One region of the Streptomyces sp. NPDC059785 genome, then DNA from elsewhere that is predicted to be linked to it. Evidence: riboswitches for the same ligand, from Rfam matches in the RefSeq annotation. Region 1 holds a riboswitch; each other region holds the start of a gene.
The links. A riboswitch is a leader RNA that binds a small molecule or an ion and turns the genes downstream of it on or off. The one in region 1 is predicted to bind thiamine pyrophosphate.

Region 1 (5,731 bases):
CGACCACGGTCGGCAGGACGAAGGGCACGGTCACGACGGCCCGCAGCACCTGCTTGCCCCTGAACTCGAAGCGCGCGAAGACGTAGGCGCCGGGGAGCGCGACCAGCAGCGTGAGCGCGGTGGAGGCGAGCGCCTGCCAGGTGGTGAACCACAGCACGTGCCGGATGTCGGACTGTGCGAGCACCTCGCCGAACCGTCCGAACCGCCAGGTCCCGTCGGCCTTGAAGCCGCGGGCGACGATCGCGACGACCGGATACCCGAAGAAAACCCCGAAGAACGCGACGGGCAGCCCCATGAGCCCCAGAACCCGCAACGCACCGCCACGCCTGCCGACAGCCCCGCCGCGCCCCCCGGAAGCCACTCCCGCGTCTCCGGAAACCACGTCGGTCACTTCAGTACGAGCGAGGTCCACGACTTGACCCACTGGTCACGGTTGTCGGCGATCTTGGCGGGGGCGAGCGTCGCGGGATCCTCGGCCTGCGGCCCGTACGCCGTGAACTCGCCGGGCACCTTCGCCCCGTCGACCACCGGATACACGAACATGTTCAGCGGCATGTCCTCCTGGAACTTCTTCGAGACCAGGAAGTCGATCAGCGCCTTGCCGCCCGCGGTGTTCTCCGCGTTGCTCAGCAGCCCCGCGTACTCGGTCTGCCGGAAGCAGGTCCCGTCGGCGACACCGGTCGGCGCGGTCTTCGGCTTCGGGTCGGCGTAGATCACTTCGGCGGGCGGCGAGGAGGCGTACGACACGACGAGCGGCCGGTCGCCGCCCGCCTTCCTGCCGCCGGCCGACCCGGAGAACTCCTCGTTGTACGCCTGCTCCCAGCCGTCGACCACCTTCACACCGTTGGCGCGCAGCTTCTTCCAGTACCCCTCCCAGCCACCGTCGCCGTACGCGGCGGCGGTGCCGAGCAGGAAGCCGAGCCCCGGCGAGGACGTGGCCGCGTTCTCCGTGACGAGCAGGTTCTTGTACTTCGGCTTCGTCAGGTCGGCGAAGGACTTCGGCGGGTCCAGCTCGTGCTCGGTGAAGTACGCCTTGTCGTAGTTGACGCAGATGTCGCCGGAGTCGATGGGCGTGACCCGGTGCTTGTCCTGGTCCGCCCGGTACTCCTCGGCCACCTTGTCCGCGCCCTTGGCCTCGTACGGCTGGAAGAGCCCGTTGTCGAGCGCGCGGGAGAGAAGGGTGTTGTCGACACCGAAGAAGACGTCGCCCTGGGGGTTGTCCTTGGTGAGGATCGCCTTGTTGACGGCCTGTCCCGCGTCGCCGTCCTTGAGGACCCGGACCTTGTACCCCGACTCCTTCTCGAACTCCTCGATGACGCTCTTGGACGCGGCGAAGGAGTCGTGACTGACGAGGGTCACGGTCTTCTCGTCCCCCGCGCCGCTTCCGGAACCGGACGAGCCGCACGCGGACAGAGCGACGAGCCCGAGCCCGGTGACCGCGACCACGGCCGTGAACTTCCTGCCGGCACGGCCGGCGCTGCTGGTGGTGCTCACTGGATTCCTCCTGGGATGACCAGGAGAAGACGCGGCCCTGCCCGGGACCTCCGACGAGTTCCCGGGCAGGGCGCAACAGCTTGAGTGGTGACCGAACTTCCTACCCAGAATGACCTGGGCGAGGTTCAGAGGGTCTGCGGCCGGTGCCGCACTCTCAGCGCTGTGGCGCTCCCCTGTCGGAATATGAAGATGTACGTACCGGCCAGCGTACCCTCCGCTGCTACCGCTCTACCGTTCGGACGCCGCCAACTGCCCGCACGCCCCGTCGATCTCCTGCCCCCGGGTGTCCCGCACGGTGACCGGCACTCCGTGCGCGGCGATGGCCTGGACGAACGCCTTCTCGTCCTCGGGGCGCGAGGCGGTCCACTTGGAGCCGGGCGTCGGGTTCAGCGGGATCAGGTTCACGTGCACCGGCTTGCCCTTGAGCAGCCGGCCGAGCCGGTCACCGCGCCACGCGTGGTCGTTGATGTCGCGGATCAGCGCGTACTCGATGGACAGCCGGCGTCCCGACTTCGCGGCGTACTCGAAGCCCGCGTCCAGCACCTCGCCCACCTTCCACCGCGTGTTGACCGGGACGAGGGTGTCGCGCAGCTCGTCGTCCGGTGCGTGCAGGGAGATGGCGAGCCGGCACTTGAAGCCCTCGTCCGCGAACCGGTGGATGGCCGGGACCAGACCGACGGTCGACACGGTGATCCCGCGCTGCGAGAGCCCGATCCCGTCCGGGGCGGGGTCGGTGAGCGCGCGGATGGCGCCGACCACCCGCTTGTAGTTGGCGAGCGGCTCACCCATGCCCATGAACACGATGTTGCTCAGCCGCGCGGGCCCGCCGGGGATCTCCCCGTCCCGCAGCGCCCGCATACCGTCGACGATCTGGTGGACGATCTCGCCGGTGGACAGGTTCCGGTCGAGTCCGGCCTGTCCTGTGGCACAGAACGGGCAGTTCATCCCGCAGCCCGCCTGGGAGCTGATGCACATGGTGACCCGGTCCGGATACCGCATCAGCACGGACTCGACGAGCGTGCCGTCGAACAGCTTCCACAGGGTCTTGCGGGTGGTGTCGTCGTCACAGCTGATGTGCCGGACGACGGACATCAGCTCCGGCAGCAGCGCCTCCTGGAGCTTGCCCCGGGCGGCGGCGGGGATGTCCGTCCACTCCGCGGGGTCGTGCGCATACCGCGCGAAGTAGTGCTGCGAGAGCTGCTTGGCGCGAAACGGCTTCTCCCCGATCGCGGCCACCGCTTCTTTCCGCTCGGCGGGCGAGAGATCGGCGAGATGCCGCGGCGGCTTCTTGGCTCCGCGCGGCGCGACGAATGTAAGTTCTCCGGGCTTAGGCATGGCTCTACCAGTGTCGCAGACAAAAAGAGAAGGCCCGCCGCCCTGTGGACAACGGACCTCTCACCGACGAAAGCCCAGCTCAAAGCAGGTAAGGCGATTCGGCGGGCAGGACGGGTGGCACTGGTCGGTCAACCCGACCCGACGAACACCACCAGCAGCAGCCACACCACCGGCGCCGTCGGCAGCAGTGAGTCGAGGCGGTCCATGATGCCGCCGTGCCCGGGCAGCAGCGTGCCCATGTCCTTGATCCCGAGGTCCCGCTTGATCATGGACTCGCCGAGGTCACCGAGCGTGGCGCTGACCGCGACCGCGAGGCCGAGGAGCAGACCCTGCCACCAGGTGCCGCCGTCGATCAGGAACTGCATGCACAGCGCGCCCGCCACCATCGCGAAGGCGACCGCGCCGAGCAGGCCCTCGCGGGTCTTGCCGGGGCTGATCCGCGGAGCCAGCTTGCGCTTGCCGAAACGCCAGCCGACGGCGTACGCACCGGTGTCGCTGACCACCGTGAGCAGCAGGAAGACCAGGACCCGCCAGGGACCGTCGTCCGCGGTGAGCATCATCGCGACGAACGTGGCCAGGAACGGCACGTAGAAGGCCGCGAAGAGGCCGGCGGTGACGTCCTTGAGGTAGCCCTCCGGCGGTTCCGTCATGCGCCAGACGAGGACGGCCAGCGCGGTCAGCGCCATCGCCACCCAGGCGCCCTCGGAGCCCCGCACGTACCCGGCGACGACCATCGCCGCGCCGCCGATCGCCAGCGGCACGAGCGGCGCCTTGATGCTCTTGCGCTCGGCCAGCCGCGACGTGAGCTCCCACAGGCCCACCACCACGGCGACCGCGACCACGCCGACGAACACGGCCTTGACGACGAACAGCGACGCGATGATCACCACACCGAGTCCGACACCGACCCCTATGGCCGCGCCGAGGTCGCGGCCCGCGGTCTTCTTCTGCGGTGCGGGCGCTGACGGCTGGGCGCTGGGCATGGGCTCCTGCGGACTCTGCGAGAGGTGCGGAGCCTGCGGGTGGTGCGGACTCTGCGCGTGGTGCGGAGCCTGCGGATGCGGCGGGCTCTGCGTGTGCTGCGGACTCTGCTGCGGCGGGTTGTGCGAGGGCTCCCCGTAGGGCGCCGCCGGCGGTTCGCCGTCGCGGAACGAGGGGCCGCCCGGCCGAGCGGCCCCCCGGTCGTCATCCTGGTCTCCGCCATGTGCGGGTACGTCGGGCACGATGGGCATGGGGCGAGTCTGCTGGGCGTCATGCGCATCGTATGCGGGACCCGCCGGGGCTGCCCCCTGGACAGGTCCTTGGTCGGACGGCCCCCAGTACCCGGCTTGCGGCGGCGCCCCCCAGGAAGAGTCGTTCATCAGACCTCGAGCAGCTCCGCTTCCTTGTGCTTGAGGAGCTCGTCCACCTGGGCGACGTACTTCGCGGTGGTGTCGTCGAGTTCCTTCTCCGCACGGCGGCCCTCGTCCTCGCCGACCTCGCCGTCCTTGACGAGCTTGTCGATGGCGTCCTTGGCCTTGCGGCGTACGGAGCGGATCGAGACCTTGGCGTCCTCGCCCTTGGTCTTGGCGACCTTGATGTAGTCCTTGCGGCGCTCCTCGGTCAGCTCGGGGAACACCACCCGGATGATGTTTCCGTCGTTGCTGGGGTTGACGCCCAGGTCGGAGTCGCGGATCGCCTGCTCGATGTTGCGCAGCGCGCTCTTGTCGAACGGCGTCACCACGGCCATCCGGGGCTCCGGCACCGAGAACGAGGCCAGCTGGTTGATCGGCGTCAGCGCGCCGTAGTAGTCGGCCACGATCTTGTTGAACATCGCCGGGTGCGCACGACCGGTGCGGATCGCGGCGAAGTCCTCCTTGGCGACCACGACGGCCTTCTCCATCTTCTCCTCGGCTTCGAGGAGGGTCTCTTCGATCACCACTTGCTCCTGCGTGTCTTGAGTAGGCCCGGCAGCTGTTCCTCGTCGGGGTCGGCGGCCGGCTGCGTCGCGTCTTATTCCTGCACGGTTCCGGACCGGCAGGACATTGTCCATCCCCCGGTCAGGGTCCGTACCCGGTCAGGCCCGGCCGTCCTGGTCACCCACGAGTGTGCCGATCTTCTCACCCTTGACGGCCCGTGCGATATTGCCCTCCGCAAGGAGCTCGAACACCAGGATGGGGAGCTTGTTGTCACGGCACAGGGTGATCGCGGTCATGTCGGCGACCTTGAGGTCCCGGGTGATGACCTCGCCGTAGTTCAGCGCATCGAACTTGACGGCCCCGGGGTTGGTCTTCGGGTCGGAGTCGTAGACCCCGTCCACACCGTTCTTGCCCATCAGCAGGGCCTCGGCGTCGATCTCCAGGGCGCGCTGCGCGGCGGTGGTGTCCGTGGAGAAGTACGGCATGCCCATACCGGCACCGAAGATGACCACACGGCCCTTCTCGAGGTGCCGGACGGCCCGCAGCGGGATGTACGGCTCGGCGACCTGCCCCATGGTGATGGCCGTCTGTACGCGGCTGTCGATGCCCTCCTTCTCCAGGAAGTCCTGGAGGGCGAGGCAGTTCATGACCGTGCCGAGCATGCCCATGTAGTCGGAGCGGGCCCGGTCCATGCCACGCTGCTGGAGTTCGGCGCCGCGGAAGAAGTTGCCGCCGCCGATGACGACGGCGATCTCGGAGCCGTCGCGCACGACGGCCGCGATCTCGCGGGCGATGGCGTGCACCACGTCGGGATCGACGCCCAGTCCCCCGCCGCCGGAGAACGCCTCTCCGGAGAGCTTCAGCAGGAAGCGACCGCGTACTTTGCCGTCGTCGCTCTTGTCGGCCTTGGTGGTCATGGAGAACTCGCCTCTTTTACTTGGCACACATACAAAGAAGGCCATTGCCGGTGGGGTGTCGTTCGCATCCCATGCTCGGCAATGGCC
Region 2 (5,731 bases), on a different contig from region 1:
TCTGCTTGCCGGTCGCCAGCATGTCGCGCACGGTGCGTGCGCGATCAGTCCTGGTGGAGGCGGTTCCGATGGCCATGTCCGCAGGTTAGCCAGGGGGGTGCGGCTCGCCCAACCGAACCAGTGGAAATTGTCCGATTTGTCGACTTCTTGTCCACCCCTCGGGACGAAGGTCCCGGAACACCGGCACGCGCCCGCGGCCTCCCGCGCACCCGCCGCCCCACCGACCTGCCGACCCGCCGTCCCACCGACCTGCCGACCCGCCGCCCTGCCCGCCGGGCTACCGCACCCCGCGCAGCCGCTTCGCGAACTCCCCCGCCGCCGCTCCCGGGTCGTCGGCCTCGGTGATCGCCCGGACCACGACGACACGCCGCGCGCCGGCCTCCAGCACCTCGTCCAGGTTCCCCAGGTCGATGCCGCCGATGGCGAACCAGGGTCTGCCGATGCCCAGGGACGCCGTGCGGCGGACCAGGTCCAGGCCGGGAGCGGGCCTGCCCGGCTTGGTCGGGGTGGGCCAGCAGGGGCCCGTGCAGAAGTAGTCCACGCCCGGCTGGACGGCGGCGGCGGACGCCTCGGCGGCCGTGTGCGTGGAGCGGCCGATCAGGACGTCGTCGCCGAGGATCGCGCGGGCCGCGGGCACCGGAAGGTCGCCCTGGCCCAGATGGAGCACCTGGGGGCCGGCCGGGTGGGCGGCGCGGGCCGCGTGGGCCACGTCCGCCCGGTCGTTCACCGACAGGAGTCTGCCGTGCTCCCGGCACTTGTCGGCGAAGAGCGCGAGGTACTCCAGCTCCTCGGCCGCCTCCAGGCTCTTGTCGCGCAGCTGCACGATGTCGACGCCGCCCGCCAGGACGGCGTCCAGGAACCCGGCCAGGTCGCCCTGGCGCTTGCGGGCGTCCGTGCACAGATAGACCAGGGCGTCGGCGAGCCGCGCACGCGCGGTGACTGCGGCCTGAGGCATGGGGGTCCCCCTGTTCGGGCTTCACGAGCCGGGCTCGTGAAGCGAAGCCGGGAACGCGGGGCGGGCGCCCCGCGTCCCCGGTGGCGCGCGGACCGCGGCGGCCGTGGGGCGGCGAGCCGTGGTCCGTGCGCCGGACGGTCGTCTTCCGGATCAGACGGCGAGCGCCTGGGCGCGGCGCTTCACCTCCGTGCCGCGATTCTCGCTCAGGGCCTGCGCGGGGGTGCCGGGCAGGCTGTCGTCGGGGGTGAAGAGCCACTCGAGCATCTCTTCGTCGGTGAAGCCGTCGTCCCGCAGGAGCGTCAGGGTGCCGGTCAGGCCCTTGACGACCTTGTCCCCGTCGATGAAGGCGGCGGGGACGTGCAGCGCCCGGTTCTCACCACGGCGTACGGCGATCAGCTGGCCCTCCTTGACCAGCTGCCGGACGCGGGTCACCTCGACGCCGAGCTGTTCGGCGATGTCGGGGACGGTGAGCCAGGCGGGGACGAGAGCATCGATCTTTGCGTCAATCTCGGTCACGGGACAAGCCTGCCATCTGGGACTGACAGTCGGTAGCCGGGCACCCTCCGGCCGGGTCGCGGCAGGCCGGGCTGTCCGCCGTACGGCGGGACGCGACCCCGCCGCCGTGGCCGTTACGCCGTGGCCGCCTTCAGCGGGCGGGCCGGGTCCGCCAGCAGCTCCGGATCCATCGCGGTGCCCGCCTCGATCAGCTTGCGCCCCTGGGCGAGGTCCCGGGGCCTGCCCACCGCCAGCAGGGCGACCAGCCGCCCTTCACGGAGCCAGCAGACGGTCCAGGCGGCGCCCGCCGGATCGCCCCGCCAGACCGTGGCGTCGCCGGCCGCGTGATGACCGGCGTACTGCACGAAACGGCCGAACTGCTCGGACCAGAAGTACGGCACCGGGTCGTACGCCGTGGGCGTCTCGCCGATGATGTTCGCCGCGACCGTGCGCGGCCCCTGGAGGGCGTTGTCCCAGTGGTGGACCAGCAGGCGCCCCTGGTAGCGGCCCGACGGGAAGGAGGCGCAGTCGCCGACCGCGTACACGTCGGGCGCCGAGGTGCGCAGGTGGTCGTCGGCGACGACCTCGCCGTGCGCGCCGAGCTCGATGCCGGAGCCCGCCAGCCAGGCCGTCGCGGGACAGGCCCCGATGCCGACGACGACCGCGCCCGCGGGCAGCCGGGTGCCGTCGTCCAGGATCACCGCGCCGGGTTCGACGCTCGCCACGCGCGCGTGAGTGCGCAGTTCGGTGCCACTGTCGGCGTACCAGCCGGTCATCGGCGCGGCCACCTCGGCGGGCAGCGCCCCGGCGAGCGGCCGGTCGGCGGCCTCGACGACGGTCACCGCGCAGCCGGCCTCACGGGCGGCGGTGGCGAATTCGGCGCCGATCCAGCCCGCCCCGACGACCACGACGTCGTGCTGCCGGGCGAGCACGGGGCGCAGCCGCTCGGCGTCGTCCAGGGTGCGCAGCAGATGGACCCCGGGGACGTCCTCCGCGCCCGGCAGCCGGATCGGCTCGGCGCCCGTGGCGAGCACCAGGACGTCGTACGGGACGGGTCCCTCCGCGGTGTCGACCTCGTGGTCGCCGGGGCGGACGGCGAGCACCTCGCGGCCGAGGCCCAGGGTGATGCCGAGCGCGGGGAAGTCGACGTCGAAGGCGGATCCCTCGGCCTTGCCGAGGAGCACGGCCTTGGACAGCGGTGGCCTGTCGTACGGCTGGTGCGGTTCCGCGCCGAGCACGGTCACGTCGCCCGCGAATCCCTGTTCCCGCAACGCGACCGCGGTCTGCACCCCGGCCATGCCCGCGCCCACGACGACGACCCGCCGTACCGTACGCCCCTGCGTCTGCTCGCTCACTCGATCACCTTAGACAACTGACAATTCGTCAGTCAGCGGACCGGGCCCGTGACCTGTTCCACACGCGCGTGCCGCCGCCCGGGTGGCGGCCGTCCCGGCCGCCGTGCGCGAGGGCTCCCCTACTGGCACCCGGACGGACGGGCTAGGGTGGCCAACGTAGAGCACACGCGGGAGCCCGGACGCACCGGGCTGAGAGGGAGGCTGGCCGGCCTCCGACCGTACGAACCTGATCCGGGTCATGCCGGCGAAGGGAGGGGCTGGACACCCATGGCGCTTGTGCCGGACACGGCGGACGTCCTCGTGGTCGGGGGCGGGATCATCGGGCTCGTGACCGCCTGGCGGGCCGCGCAGCACGGGTTCGCCACCGCGGTCGTGGACCCCGAGCCGGGCGGCGGGGCGGCGCAGGTGGCCGCCGGGATGCTGGCCGCCGTCACCGAGCTGCACCACGGCGAGCAGACCCTGCTGGGCCTCAATCTGGCCTCCGCGGAGCGTTATCCGGACTTCGCGGCCGAGCTGACCGGGGCGACGGGTCTCGACCTCGGCTACCGCAGGAGCGGCACGCTCGCGGTCGCCCTGGACGCCGACGACCGCGCCCACATGCGCGAACTGCACGCGCTGCAACGCCGGTCGGGGCTCGACTCGGAGTGGCTCAGCGGCCGCGAGTGCCGCCGCCTGGAGCCGATGCTCGCGCCCGGCGTGCGCGGCGGGCTCCGGGTCGACGGGGACCACCAGATCGACCCGCGGCGGCTCGCCGCGGCCCTGGTCACCGCCTGCGAACGCGCCGGGGTCGTCCTCCACCGCACCTGGGCACAGCGGCTGACCGTCCTGCGCGACCGGGCGGCCGGTGTCGTCACCGCGGACGGCACCGCGCTCGCCGCCGGCCGGGTCGTCCTGGCGGCGGGCAGCCTCAGCGGGCGCCTCGCGGGCGTGCCCGACGACGTAGTGCCGCCCGTACGGCCGGTGAAGGGGCAGGTACTGCGGCTGACGGTGCCGAAGCGGTACGCGCCGTTCCTGAGCCGTACGGTGCGTGCCGTGGTGCGCGGCAGTCAGGTCTATCTGGTGCCCCGGGTGAGCGGCGAGCTCGTCGTCGGCGCCACCAGCGAGGAACTGGGCTGGGACACCACCGTGACCGCGGGCGGGGTGTACGAGCTGCTGCGGGACGCCCACGAGCTGGTCCCCGGCATCACGGAGCTGCCGCTGACCGAGACCCGCGCGGGACTGCGTCCCGGCTCCCCCGACAACGCGCCGCTGCTCGGCCCGACCGTGCTGGACGGCCTGCTCCTGGCCACCGGCCACTACCGCAACGGTGTCCTCCTCACGCCCGTCACCGGCGACGCCATGGCGCACGTCCTGACCACCGGTGAACTCCCGGACGTGGCCCGCCCCTTCAGCCCCGGGCGGTTCGGCCAGGGCCCGGCCGGAGCGGCCCGCACGAACCCCACGGAGCAGCCCGTATGAGCGTCCTCGTCACCGTCTTCGTCAACGGGGAGCGGCGGACGGTCGCCGACGGCACCGCGCTCGACGCGCTCGTCGCGACCCTCACCGCGGCCCCCTCGGGCATCGCCGCCGCCCTCAACGAAACCGTCGTCCCGCGCGCGCAGTGGCCGGTCACCGCCCTAGGCGAGGGTGACCGCGTCGAAGTCCTCACCGCCGTCCAAGGAGGCTGAACCATGGCCGACGACTCCTTCGTCCTCGGTGGTACGACCTACGCGTCCCGCCTGATCATGGGCACGGGCGGCGCGCCCAGCCTCGACGTCCTGGAGCGCTCGCTGCTGGCGTCCGGCACGGAGCTGACGACGGTCGCGATGCGCCGGGTCGACCCGGCGGCCCACGGCTCGGTGCTCTCGGTGCTCGGCCGGCTCGGCATCCGCGTCCTGCCGAACACGGCGGGCTGCTTCACAGCGGGCGAGGCCGTGCTGACCGCCCGCCTCGCGCGCGAGGCACTGGGCACGGATCTGGTCAAGCTGGAGGTCATCGCCGACGAGCGGACGCTGCTGCCCGATCCGATCGAGCTGCTCGACGCCGCCGAGACGCTGGTGGACGACGGGTTCACCGTGCTGCCGTACACGAACGACGATCCGGTGCTGGCGCGCAAGCTCCAGGACGCCGGCTGCGCCGCGATCATGCCGCTGGGCTCGCCCATCGGCTCCGGCCTCGGCATCCGCAACCCGCACAACTTCGAGCTGATCGTCGAGCACGCGCGCGTGCCGGTGATCCTGGACGCGGGGGCCGGTACGGCCTCGGACGTCGCGCTGGCGATGGAGCTGGGCTGCGCGGCCGTGATGCTGGCCTCGGCCGTGACCCGCGCCCAGGAGCCGGTGCTGATGGCCGAGGGTATGCGGCACGCCGTGGAGGCCGGGCGGCTGGCGTACCGGGCGGGCCGGATCCCGCGCCGCCGTTTCGCCGAGGCGTCCTCGCCCGCGGAGGGCCGCGCGCGCCTGGACCCCGAGCGCCCCGCGTTCTGAGCGCGCGCCGGAGTTCCGGGCCTCGTGGCCCCCGGAACGTGAGGCACCGCACAGCCACACGACAGTCACAGGTCTGCTGCATTCCACCCGGAAGCGGGGCGACCGGGTGGGCCTGACAGTGGCGGCTCGTAGACTCACCTGCGTGGATACGACCCTTCAGGACCCCTTGGTCGGGCAGGTGCTCGACGGCCGCTACCGCGTGGACGCGCGGATCGCGGTCGGCGGGATGGCCACGGTCTACCGGGCCCTGGACACCCGCCTCGACCGCGTGCTCGCGCTCAAGGTGATGCACCCGGCGCTGGCCGCCGACGTCTCGTTCGTCGAGCGGTTCATCCGCGAGGCCAAGTCGGTGGCCCGGCTCGCCCACCCGAACGTGGTGCAGGTCTTCGACCAGGGCACGGACGGGTCGTACGTCTATCTGGCCATGGAGTACGTGGCGGGCTGCACCCTGCGTGACGTGC
Region 3 (5,731 bases), on a different contig from region 1:
CCATGCGCTGGAAGACCGGCAGCAGCACCTCGGGAGGCAGGTGCCGGCGGGCCGCGATCAGACCCAGGCTGGCGTGTCCCACCAGCCGGGTGAACATCTCGACCTGCATCACGGCCCACGCCCCCGCCACGTCAAGACGGGTGTCCGACCGCTCGACGATCCGCCGGGTGGTGGCCGGTTCCGTACGACCGATGATCTTGCCGACGGACGATTCGAGCAGCCGCCGGGAGTCCGCCGTGGACGGGGACGCGAACCCCTCGCCCATGTCCGTCGAGCCCATCCGCGCGCTGTCCCGCAACCGCACCTGCTTGAGGAACAGCGCGAAGACGAAGCCGAGCAGCGCGACCGGCACCGCCCAGAGGAACACGGTCTGGATCGTGTCGGAGTACGCCTGGATGATCGGCTCGGCCGCCCGCCGCGGCAGCCCGTGCAGTCCGTGCGGGCTCTGGGCGCCCGTGGCGATGACCGCCGGATCGGCGGCGCCGGTCCTGGTCGCGTCCTTGATCCCGTCCGCCAGGTTCGGCTTGAGCGCGCCTGCGTAGACGGTGCCGAACACGGCGGTGCCGAACGAACTGCCCAGCGTACGGAAGAAGGTCACGCCCGAGGTCGCCGTGCCGAGGTCGGAGTAGTCGACGGTGTTCTGCACGGCGATCGTCAGGACCTGCATGCACAGGCCGATCCCGGCCCCGAGCACGAACATGTACAGGGACGCCGTCCAGGTGCCGGTGCCGGGGCCCATGCGGGACAGCAGATACAGGCCGAGGGCCATCACCAGCGCGCCGACGATCGGGAAGACGCGGTAGTGCCCGGTCCTGCTGACCATGTTGCCGCTGAACACCGACGCGATCAGCAGGCCGATCACCATCGGCAGGGTGCGGACACCGGAGACGGTGGCGGAATCGCCGTCCACGTACTGGAGATAGCTCGGCAGATACGTCAGGGCGCCGAGCATCGCGAAGCCCACGATGAAGCTCAGGATCGAGCACACCGTGAACACCGGGTTGGAGAACAGCCGCATCGGCAGCATCGGTTCAGCGGCCCGGGTCTCCACCCAGCAGAACAGCCCGAGCGCGATCAGCCCGCCCGCGAACAGGCCGATGACGACGCCCGAACCCCACGCGTACTCGTTGCCGCCCCAGCTCGTCGCCAGGATCAGCGCGCTCGCGCCCACCGCGACCAGCGCGATGCCCAGGTAGTCGATGACGGGACGGGAGGCCGACCGCACCACGGGGATCGTACGGGCGGCCGCGATCACCACGACGATCGCGATGGGCACGTTGACGTAGAACGCCCACCGCCAGGTCAGATGGTCCGTGAACAGTCCGCCGAGCAGCGGCCCGATCACCGTGGACACCCCGAACACGGCGCCGATCGCACCCTGGTACTTGCCCCGCTCCCGCAGCGGGATGACGTCGGCGATCAGCGCCATCGCGGTGACCATCAGACCGCCCGCCCCGATGCCCTGCATCGCCCGCCACGCGATCAGCAGCGGCATGTTCGTGGCCAGCCCGCACAGGAACGAACCGGTGATGAAGACGACCGCCGAGACCTGGAAGACCAGCTTGCGCCCGAACAGGTCGCCGAACTTGCCGACCAGCACCGTCGCCACGGTCTCCGCCAGCAGGTACGAGGTGACGACCCACGACATGTGCGAGGCGCCGCCCAGGTCCGCCACGATCGTCGGCAGGGCGGTGCCGACGATCGTCTGGTCGAGGGCCGCGAGCAGCACGCCCAGCATGATCGTCACGAAGACGACGTTGCGCCGCCGGTTGTCCAGCACGGGGGGCGCGGCGGCCGGGGCGGACGCCGACGACGGCACGCTCTCGTCTGTGGTCGTCACAGGGCCAGCGTCACACTGCCGAGTGGCGGGTGCATGCGGGGTGCTCCGCCTGGCGTACAGGGCGCTCCGCCGGAGGCGGGGTGTGGTCCGCCGTCGGTCGGCCGCCTGCCTGCCGGCCGGCTGCCCGCGCCGGCCAGGCGCTCCACCGGCGGTGCCGCGGACTGCCGTCGGCCGGCTGCGGCGCCGCCTTGGCCGGTCGCGCGGTTCCCCGCGCCCCTGACGGGGCGCACCCCGACCGCGGCGGACCTCGCGCGGCTCCCTCAGGGGGTGGGTCCCGTCAGTTTCGGTGCTCGCTTCCCGGCGTCGATCGCCGTCCCGCCCTGCTCGACCTCCGCGGCCAGCTCCCGGGCCCAGGCGGCCAGTTCCGCCGGGTGCAGTCCGTGGGGCCGGGGGCGGCCGGCCGTCGTGGACCACTCCTCGATCGCTCCCGCGCCGCGGCGCAGCAGGCGGGCGCCGCCCGTCACGTTGCCCCGGGCCGCGTGGGTCAGGCCCACCGCGAGCTGGGCCATCCCGCGCCACAGCGCGCGCTCGGTGTCGGGGCCCGACTTCCAGGCGTCCTCGAAGACCTCGTGCGCGTGGAACGGCTTGCCCGCCGCGAGCAGCGTCTGCGCCTCGGCGACGGTCTCCGCCGGGGTGCGCACCACCCCCTCGGGCTGCCGCTCCACCCCGTCCGCGCCGTACGGCAGCGGACGGCCGAGACCGTCCCGGGGCCGGGCGTTGCGCGCCCGGCCCTCCGTGTCCCGGTCGCGCCCGCCGCTGCCGCCGGTGTCCCCGGTCGCCGATGTCGCGCTCATACCGCGATTGTCCCGCCCCGGCCCGCGCACCGCCGCCCCGCCCCCCGCGGACCGTCCCCGTACGTGGGGTAAAGTTCTCTGCGCGCCGCCACGCGGGAAGAACACCGCGGCGGGCGCACCGGGACGTGGCGCAGCTTGGTAGCGCACTTGACTGGGGGTCAAGGGGTCGCAGGTTCAAATCCTGTCGTCCCGACGGTGCGAAGGGTCTTCACGGGCGACAGCCCGCGAGGGCCCTTTTCCCACGGACACGGGGTGCCCCGTAAGAGGGCTGAGATCACACCCGTCGAACCTGAACCAGTTAGGACTGGCGGAGGGATGTCTCATGGCGTTGCCGCATGCCCGCGCGGAAACGGCCGGTACCGGAGCAGAGGGCCGGGGTGTCTTCGACGGGCGGATGCCCGCCGCCCCCGGTGATCTGCGCATCGAGGCGCGGGGAATCGCGCCGGTGCCAAAGGACGCGCGGTACGGCGGGCCCGGGCGGCTGTTCACCGTCTGGTTCGCGCCCAACCTGACCATGACCGGGGTCTTCACCGGCACCCTCGGCGCCGCGCTCGGCCTCGACTTCGCCACCGCGCTCACCGCCGTCGTCCTCGGCACCCTGCTCGGGGCCGTGCCGACCGCGTACCTGGGCACCTGGGGCAGCCGGACCGGTGCCGGGCAGCTCCCGCTCGCCGGGCTGGCCTTCGGCCGGGCGGTGGCGGTGCCGGGCGCCCTGCAATGGCTGTCCTCCATCGCCTGGGACGCGCTGATCGGCCTGTTCGGCGGCGACGCCCTCGCACAGCTCTGCGGCCGGCCGTTCTGGCTGGGCGCCCTGGTCATGCTGGCCGCGCAGGGCGTGCTCGGCGTCCTCGGGTACGAGGCGATCCACCGGCTCCAGACCGTGATGACCTTCGCGCTCGCGGCCGCGTTCGCCGCGCTCACCGTCAGGCTGGCCGACGGCGGCACCGCGAGCGCCGCGGCCGGCACCGCACACGGCGCCGACCGGGCCGGCGCATTCGTCCTGACCTGCACGGTCGCGCTGAGTCTGGCCCTGTCCTGGGCGCCCTACGCCAGCGACTTCAGCCGCTATCTGCCGCGCGACACCTCACGGCCGCGGATGTTCTGGTGCACGCTGCTCGGCATCTCGGTGTCCTTCGTCGCCGTCCAGGCGCTCGGCCTGTGGGGCGCGTCCGTGTTCACCGACCAGACCGCCCGCGGCGTCGACACCCTGCTCGGCGGCGGCGTACTCGGCGCGTCCGGGCTGCTCGTCGTGGCCCTCGCCGCGCTGTGCAGCAACGCGATGAACGACTACAGCGGCTCGCTCGCCCTCCAGACCATGGGCGTACGCGTGCCACGCCCCGTCGCCGCCGCCCTGGCCGCCGTGCTCGGCTTCCCGCTCGTCCTGTGGATGCACGCGGCCGACACCACCACCCGCTTCCAGAACGTCCTGCTGCTCGTCGGCTACTGGATACCCGGGTTCGTGGCGATCGTCGTCGTGGACTGGGCCGCCCGCGCCAGAGCCCGCCGCGGCGCGCCCGTCGACCTGGCCGCCGAGCGCGCCCGCCCGGTGCCCTGGTGGCCGGCGCTCACGGCGTTCCTCGCCGCCTTCGCCGCGGCGGTGCCGTTCATGAGCACCAGCCTGTACGTGGGCCCGGTGGCCGAGGCCCTGCACGGCGCCGACCTCGCCTACGGGGTGGCGTTCCTGGTGGCCCTCGCCGTGTACACGCCGCTGCGCGTGCGCCGGCCCCACTGATGCCCCCGCGCGCCCCCCGACCTCCCCTCCTCCTTCCGCACGGAGCCGCACCACCATGCCCACCGCCCCGTACGTCCGGCCACCCGAAGGAGAGCCTGGTATGACCCCTCAGCCCGTCCCGGCCACCCCGGGCGCCGCCCCTCGCACCGCGCCGCCCCGCGTCCTGACCGTCGCCGGATCCGACTCCGGCGGCGGCGCGGGCATCCAGGCCGACCTCAAGACGATGCTCGCCCTCGGCGCGCACGGCATGAGCGTGCTCACCGCCGTCACCGCGCAGAACTCCCTCGGCGTGCAGGGCGCGTGGGAACTGCCCGCCGAGGCGGTCCGCGCCCAGTACCGCAGCGTCGTGGACGACATCGGGGTGCAGGCGGTGAAGACCGGCATGCTCGCCTCGCCGCTGCTCGTCGAGACGGTCGCCGAACTGCTCGCCGGGACGGCCGCGCCCGTGGTGGTGGACCCGGTCAGCGTGTCCAAGCACGGCGACCGGCTGCTGGCCGACGACGCGCTGGACGCCGTACGGAACACACTGCTGCCTACGGCGACGGTGGCGACGCCGAACCTGGACGAGACGGCGGAGCTCACCGGGATCGCCGTAGCCGACGAGGCGGACATGGTGCGGGCCGCGGACCGGCTGCTGTCGTACGGGCCCCGGTGGGTCCTGGTCAAGGGCGGGCACCTGCCCGGCGCGGCCGTCGACCTGCTGACCGACGGCACCGAGGAGCACTGGCTGCGCGCCCCGCGCCACGACAACCGCCATACGCACGGCACCGGTTGCACGCTCGCCTCGGCCGTCGCGGTGGGCCTGGCCCAGGGCCACCCGGTACCGGCGGCGGTACGGCTGGCGAAGGACTACGTCACCGGAGCGATCGAGTCCGGCTTCCCCCTGGGCGCGGGCATCGGCCCCGTCGACCACGGCTGGCGGACCCGCGGGGCGGACTGACCGCGCCCGGTCCCCGGCGCCGGACGGCGGCACGCGTCCGGCCCAGCACCGCGCATGCCCCCGGGACGTACGAGGAAGACGTACGAGGAAGACGTACGAGGAAGACGTACGAGGAAGACGTACGGGGAGAAGGAGACACGTGAGCATTCCGCCCCCGCCCTCCGTCGCCGGCCGGCCCGTCGTGCTGCTGCGGCCCGCCCCGCAGCGAACCGACCGCATCTTCACGCCCGGCGCCCTGCGGCTGCTGCACGACCGCTTCACCGTCGTGGACCTCGCCGACGACCCGTCGGACGAGGCGTTCGACGCGGCGCTGCCCGACGCCTTCGCGATCATCGGCCAGCCCGACCTGCCCGCCGGGCGGCTGGCCCGCGCACCCCGGCTGCGGGCCCTGCTGAACGTCGAGGGCAACTTCTATCCGAACGTCG

Region 2: it holds a riboswitch for thiamine pyrophosphate, as region 1 does, so the genes downstream of both, thiO (glycine oxidase ThiO) here and ACFV6E_RS19570 (thiamine ABC transporter substrate binding subunit) in region 1, are expected to answer to the same signal.
Region 3: it holds a riboswitch for thiamine pyrophosphate, as region 1 does, so the genes downstream of both, ACFV6E_RS28705 (purine-cytosine permease family protein) here and ACFV6E_RS19570 (thiamine ABC transporter substrate binding subunit) in region 1, are expected to answer to the same signal.

What each region holds. Positions count from the first base shown of each region.
Region 1 covers NZ_JBHWHV010000024.1:37,871-43,601, forward strand. Annotated here, with positions in the region: gene ACFV6E_RS19565 (ABC transporter permease) at 1-295, opposite strand, end outside; gene ACFV6E_RS19570 (thiamine ABC transporter substrate binding subunit) at 388-1,494, opposite strand; TPP riboswitch at 1,574-1,679, opposite strand; gene rlmN (23S rRNA (adenine(2503)-C(2))-methyltransferase RlmN) at 1,723-2,829, opposite strand; gene ACFV6E_RS19580 (phosphatidate cytidylyltransferase) at 2,958-4,190, opposite strand; gene frr (ribosome recycling factor) at 4,190-4,747, opposite strand; gene pyrH (UMP kinase) at 4,886-5,644, opposite strand.
Region 2 covers NZ_JBHWHV010000082.1:10,946-16,676, forward strand. Annotated here, with positions in the region: gene metF (methylenetetrahydrofolate reductase [NAD(P)H]) at 1-76, opposite strand, end outside; gene thiE (thiamine phosphate synthase) at 278-955, opposite strand; gene ACFV6E_RS38645 (Rv2175c family DNA-binding protein) at 1,106-1,471, opposite strand; gene ACFV6E_RS38650 (NAD(P)/FAD-dependent oxidoreductase) at 1,585-2,805, opposite strand; TPP riboswitch at 2,963-3,075, shown strand; gene thiO (glycine oxidase ThiO) at 3,073-4,263, shown strand; gene thiS (sulfur carrier protein ThiS) at 4,260-4,472, shown strand; gene ACFV6E_RS38665 (thiazole synthase) at 4,476-5,270, shown strand; gene pknB (Stk1 family PASTA domain-containing Ser/Thr kinase) at 5,413-5,731, shown strand, end outside.
Region 3 covers NZ_JBHWHV010000043.1:74,933-80,663, reverse strand. Annotated here, with positions in the region: gene ACFV6E_RS28720 (MDR family MFS transporter) at 1-1,840, opposite strand, end outside; gene ACFV6E_RS28715 (DUF309 domain-containing protein) at 2,101-2,634, opposite strand; tRNA gene ACFV6E_RS28710 (tRNA-Pro) at 2,754-2,827, shown strand; TPP riboswitch at 2,873-2,967, shown strand; gene ACFV6E_RS28705 (purine-cytosine permease family protein) at 2,957-4,366, shown strand; gene thiD (bifunctional hydroxymethylpyrimidine kinase/phosphomethylpyrimidine kinase) at 4,467-5,306, shown strand; gene ACFV6E_RS28695 (NAD(P)-dependent oxidoreductase) at 5,446-5,731, shown strand, end outside.